2 regions of the Bariatricus sp. HCP28S3_D3 genome follow, and region 2 is predicted to be linked to the other one. Evidence: predicted binding sites of a transcription regulator. Region 2 holds the regulator's gene; the other holds the start of a gene.
What was found. The regulator HrcA, encoded in region 2, represses chaperone genes, less so after heat shock. The targets are predictions, from matches to a motif close to TGTTAGCACTCNNNNNNNNNGAGTGCTAACA.

Region 1 (3,218 bases), on a different contig from region 2:
ATATTATGCAGACCTTTGATCGTAATCTTTGTGCCCGGTCTGCTGATATCCGGCATCCGCCCTGAAGCAATATCCCTGCAATACGCACGACGATCGATCCAATAAAATACTGTTAATAATACTACCATGTTAAAGAGTAAAATCGGGAACAGATGCAGGCTCCAAAAAAACGGCACTCCTCTGGAAAATCCCATCAAAAGCGGCGGATCTCCCACCGGTGTCAGACACCCTCCGATATTGGACACCAGGAAAATGAAAAACACCATGATATGTGCTCTCTTCTTACGCCACGAGTTCATCTTTATGACCGGGCGCACCATCAGCATACTTGCTCCCGTCGTTCCGATCAGACTTGACAAAACGGTTCCAAGTGTAAGTAATATCACATTCACTCTGGGCGAACCTGCAAGGTCTCCTTCCATCGTAATATTACCAGCCACACAGAAAAGTCCGAACAAAAGCACAATAAATGTTAAATAATCCCCGATGATACATTCCAGAACTGTTTCTGCGGCAGTCCCCATCCCATATACAACCGCATAAGGTATCACAAAAAGAACAGACCACAAAATCACGGCCCACGGCTGATGTTTCTCCCACCACGCCGGTTTGATCAGTGGCATAACTGCAATACAAAGAAGAAGTCCGGCAAACGGAATACACATCCAAAGCGGCGGAACGATTGCCTCTGCCTTTTTTACAGCATGATCCGCTGCCAATACCGCCATTGGACTTGCTAGGTTGACTAAAATAAGAGTGAACAAAGTAGTCATAAAATAATATCGTTTTTTCAAGCTAACACCCTCCCTGACTCATTTTCTCAAAGTATTCTCATACAATGACCGCCCTTTGGGGCACTCCTAATATAGCACACGAAGAGTAAATAATACATCGTCAGATTCACTAATTTTTTCCATTTATCGGTTTTTATAAACAGCTAAATGCTCAGAAAAAGCACGCTGCCGACGGTAAAGTCTGCAGCGTGCTCCTTTATTTCACTGATATAAGAGAGTCCTAAAAAATTATCCTTCAATCGTGATATACTTTTTCGTCTCTACTACGGGCTTTGCTTCCTTTTTCGGAATCTCCAGTTTCAAAATGCCATGCTTAAATTCTCCTTTAATATCTTCCTCCGTCAGATCTTCACCTACATAGAAGCTTCTTTGGCAAGCTCCGGAGAAACGTTCCTGACGGATGTATTTTCCGGTCGCTTTATCCTTCTCATTCTCCTCCTGCATCTTCGCAGCATTGATCGTAAGGTATCCATCTTCCAGCGATACCTTTACTTCATCTTTCTTAAAGCCCGGAAGCTCCACTTCAATCGTATATCCTGTATCATGCTCTCTGATATCCGTTTTCATGATATTTTTAGCGCCACGCCCATAGGCTTTCTTTTCCATTCTCTTTACATCTTTGTCATTATAAAACGGGAAACTCCAAAAATCATCAAAAAAGTCATTTCCAAAAATACTCGGTGTCATCATAAGTCATTCCTCCATTCAATTCAAATCAATTAATATACTATTGTTATCTGTTATCCATTATCCTTCAATCGAAATAAACCTTTTTGTCTCAACGGCAGGTTTGGCTTCTTTCTTCGGGATTATCATCTTCAGTGTTCCGTCTTCGAATTTTGCTTTGATATCTTCTTCCGTCACATCATCTCCTACAAAGAAACTTCTGCTTCCGGTTCCTGAATATCTTTCCCTGCGGATGTAATGTCCTTTCTCATCTTTGTCATCTCTCTTCGCATTTACCGAAGCATGAATGGTAAGGTAACCATCTTTCAGTTCTGCCTGTACATCTTCTTTATTCGCACCCGGGATATTCATCGTAATCTCATATGCGCCATCCTTATCCTGGATATCTGTACTCATCAAATCCGTTGCCCCGTAACTTCCGAATGGATCCTCAAAAAAGTTATCAAATACATCGTTTCTAAAAATACTAGGCATTAACATAAAACATCGCTCCTTCTTAAAATATATATGTATGTTATATTGTTTGTAGATTTGAACTTCGAGATTCAGTTTCTGTTCTTTTATTTTTCCTCTTCCCTTGTTCTAGTTGTAATATAACACTTATTGTTAGCACTGTCAATAGGTGAGTGCTAATTTTTTTAAATTTTTTTTCTCTCCTCAGAATCAAAAACAGCCATTGCAGGAATTGAAATACAGCGTCCAATATTCTGCAATGACTGTTTCTATTCTTTATTTTCTAATTATCTTTTCTTCTAAATTCAGAACTCGCTTATAACTCCTTATAGTGAAAATTCTTCCAATAATTTCTTCTGATACTCCGGATCATTTGCTGCTTTTATGATATCTACCGTCCGATTCTGCTCTTCAAGAAGAATATTCAACTGATTAATCTGCTGCCTTCCAATCGCTTCGCCCTTTATCATTCCAGCGGCTTCGCCATCCTCATACCCCTCCGCGCGGGTCTGGCGCATATTCATCAATTCTTCATTGTGTCCCGTACAGATTCGCATTTTTCGTAATGTTCGCATAAATATCTGCAAGCATTGAGATTTCTAAAAAATTCTGATGTATGAGATAAAATCAGACACTTTTCGCTTAGACAAATAGAACTAAATGCTTTGTCTGTATTCTAACATAAGGAAATACGAAATACAATTCCTTACTGTTCTAAATCAACATAAAAGATGCCCCAAAACACCGTTCAGTTTCGGCATTTCAGGGCATCTTCTGATTCAATATTCTTATTGCGTGTTACGCACAACCACACATCTTCCTCTACGCAATCGGCTCAAAATCCGCCACTCCATGCTTGCACAGCGGGCAGATAAAGTCTTCCGGCAGTTCATCGCCTTCATAGATATAACCGCAGATCTTGCAGACAAATCCTTTCTTTCCTTCAGTCTGTGGTTTCGGTTTTACATAATTCTGATAGTAAGTATAGGTCATCGTTTCCACATTAGAGATCACACGGGATTCTGTAATACTGCAGATGAACATTCCATGTGTATCCAGATCTATATACTGTTCTACCTTTAACGACATGAAGGAATTAATGTATTTCGGCAGGAATACCAGTCCATTATCAGAGCGAAGTGTTTCAACGCCTTCGAATTTATCAACCGTTCTTCCGCTCTGGAAACCATATCTCTCAAATACACGGAACGGCGCTTCCGTAGACAGGCAGTTCAGATTCATGATTCCTGTCTGTTTGATCACATGATGAGAATAATTTGCCTT
Region 2 (3,218 bases):
CTGCATCTTCATGTGTAAATATACAAACTATTTCATTCATTCTGCTATTTTAATTAGCAACCTTTACCATGCTGTGTCTCACAACACTTTCACGATACATATATCCTTTCTGGAATTCCTCGACCACGACATTCTCTCCGGCCTCTTCATCTTCAATATGCATCACTGCATTATGAAAATCCGGGTTAAATTCCTGTCCGACCGCCTCAATCGGTTTCACACCGATGCCTTCCAGTGTTGTCATAAGCTGCTTGTAGATCTTATCCATTCCCTGCACAAACGGATCTTCTTTGTTTTCCTCAGCTACAGACTGCAGGCCGCGTTCAAAATTATCAACGACCGGAAGAATCTTTTCCACGATATCTTTTGCACCGATCTCATACATGGCTGATTTTTCTTTCTCAGTCCGCTTTCTGTAATTATCGAATTCTGCCATCTGTCTGGTAAGCTTATCTGTCAGATCTGCAATCTGCTCATCCTTCTTGTCTTTTTTATTCTTTTTTTCAAAAAGCTTTGATTTTTTCGGCTCCGCAGTTTCTTCTGTTTTTTCTTCTTCCTTCGCATCTGCTTCGCCGGCCTCTTTGTTCTCACCTTCCCGACTTTCTTCGGAATCCTCTTCCTTATCATTTTCTTTTTCAGCAGCTTCTTCTGCTTCCGCTTCCATGGCGGCTTTCTTTGCCTCTTCCACTGCTTCTTTTACCATTTCTTCATTACTCATCTGATTATCCAACGGTTCTGCCACCTTTCTCCTTTCATAGTCCGGATGTTCTAACCATCCCTGTGGAAAATCTCATCCAGTTCCGCCATCAGAGTCTTTAACGTCTTCATTACATGTTCGTAATCCATCCGCTTCGGTCCAATGATTCCAATGGTCCCCTGCATACCCTCACCAAGCTCATAGGTCGCTGTGACAACACTGCAGTCCTTCATCTTCTCCACATTGGATTCATTTCCGATATAGACCTGAATGTCTTTATTCTCGCTGCTGGCCATCGTCTTTGATACCAGCGCTGCCAGCTGCTGCTTTTCTTCGAAAGCACTGATAATCTCCTGAGCGCTCTGCTTATCGCTAAGCTCCGGATATTTAAAAATATTCGTTGCGCCGCTGGTGTAAATCTCCATGTCATCATCAAGCTGTATCACATTCGCCACTGCATCCAGCACATTACTGACCACTTCACTGTGAATCCCTGCCTGTTCCTTCAGTCTGGCGATCATTCCGAGATTGATCTCTTCCACCGACAGTCCGATCAGTGCCGTATTTAACAGCATATTCAGTTTCAGCAATGCTTCGTTATCCAATGGCTCTTCCAGTGTAATAATCTGGTTCTTTACGATATTTCCATCCATCACAATGACGACGACCAACTGGTTCTCATCTACCTGTGAAAGCTGGATGAACTTCAGCTTATTCCTGTTATATACCGGAGAGGAAATCATCGTCGCGTAATTGGTGTTCGTTGCCAGTACTTTCGCGACCTGCCTTAGGAGCTGATCCATCTTATCTGACTTCTCCAGCATCTGTTCCTTGAGTTCTGTGACCTCCTGCTCTTTCTGGCTCATCAGCATATCTACATACCATCGATATCCTTTATCAGATGGAATCCTTCCCGCCGATGTGTGAGGCTGCATGATATAACCCAGTTCTTCCAGATCCGCCATTTCATTCCGGATCGTTGCAGAGCTTAAGTTCAGATCCGTATACTTGGAAATCGTTCTCGATCCCACCGGCTCTCCGATGTCTAAATAATTCTTAATGATGGCATGAAGGATTTTCGTTTTCCGCTCACTAAGTTCCTGTATAGACTCCATCTGCACCCTCCTTTGTTTTATTAGCACTCGGTATATTCGAGTGCTAACATCATCTTCGCTTATTAATGTATCACTCCCAACACGCTTTGTCAACCCACTTTATAAATATTTCATAGTTACACTTTTTTATCGCAAAAGGACTGCCATATGACAGTCCTTTTCTCAAAACATAAACTCCACAAATACCGTATTGCTCACATCGATTCCCTGTTCTGTAAGCGCGATACGGTCCTCATGTTCTTCTATAAGATGCATACCTTTCAGTTTCCGGATCGGTTTTCCGTAGACCGCTTCGATCCCGGTTCCAAAGGCTTCCTCAAATTCTGTTTTCGATATGCCTTCCGTCATGCGCAGTCCGAGAAACATGAATTCCTCCATCTCATCTTCCAGGCTGAGTTTTTCTCCGGAAAATTTTTCTTCAAAATTATCCCTGTATTCCGTCATCTTTTCCGGATTACTGTATCTTGCCCCTTCAAAAAATGTGGCGGCACCCACGCCGAACCCCAGATACGGCACTCTTCTCCAATACCCGCAGTTGTGCCTGCATCGGTATCCGGGCTTTGCATAATTGGAAATCTCATACCGCTGATATCCCGCACCGACGAGGATCTGCTCTGTCTGATGATACATCTCCCGTTCTTCCTCCTCCGTAGGAAGCGCAGGCCACGGCAGATTTGCACCCTTTCTTTTCTCACATCCCGACTCCGCCCTTTCTTCCCGTCCTGCATCTTCCCCGTACCTGTCATAGAATAAAGTTCCGGGTTCGATGATCAGACTGTATGCAGAAATGTGCTCCGGCTCCAGAGCCGCGACTGTTCTCAGTGTTTCGGTCCAGCTCTCCGCCGTCTGACCCGGGATCGCCGAAATCAGATCAATATTGATATTGTCAAATCCGCACATCCTCGCACTCCTATAGGCCTCAAGGAATTCTTCATAAGTGTGTATCCTTCCAAGCATCCGCAGTTCTTCATCATGGACAGACTGTAGTCCGATGCTCAGCCGGTTCACACCGGCATCTTTATACGCTTTCAGTTTTTCATCCGTAACCGTACCGGGATTCATCTCCATAGAAATCTCCGCATCCGCAGAAATGTGATATTGATCCCGAACCGTATCAAGAATCATCCGGAACTGGTCTCCGGTAAGAAGAGAGGGAGTCCCTCCTCCAAAGAAAATGGAAGAGACCTGATACTCTTCCACTTTTCCTGCATTTGTCCTGATTTCCTCACACAGAATCTGTACATATTCTTCCCGCTCTTTCTCGCCTGCGGGCGCTGATAGGAAATCACAGTAGGCACATTTCTTCAGGCAGAACGGAATATGAATGTACAGTTCCAAAGGCTTGCCCGCCCCACCTGATATTTGTTTTCTTTCCATATTATTTCTTATCATCCAATTTCAGAACA

Region 1: a site for HrcA is predicted at 2,086-2,116, ahead of ACTNB3_RS01570 (Hsp20/alpha crystallin family protein). Genes of this name have one in related genera too.

What each region holds. Positions count from the first base shown of each region.
Region 1 covers NZ_JBQHTK010000001.1:324,921-328,138, forward strand. The annotation lists gene ACTNB3_RS01560 (sodium:proton antiporter) at 1-728, opposite strand, end outside; gene ACTNB3_RS01565 (Hsp20/alpha crystallin family protein) at 1,023-1,484, opposite strand; gene ACTNB3_RS01570 (Hsp20/alpha crystallin family protein) at 1,542-1,961, opposite strand; gene ACTNB3_RS01575 (hypothetical protein) at 2,261-2,509, opposite strand; gene ACTNB3_RS01580 (flavin reductase) at 2,757-3,218, opposite strand, start outside.
Region 2 covers NZ_JBQHTK010000003.1:126,947-130,164, forward strand. The annotation lists gene grpE (nucleotide exchange factor GrpE) at 50-742, opposite strand; gene hrcA (heat-inducible transcriptional repressor HrcA) at 769-1,812, opposite strand; gene hemW (radical SAM family heme chaperone HemW) at 1,975-3,189, opposite strand; gene lepA (translation elongation factor 4) at 3,191-3,218, opposite strand, start outside.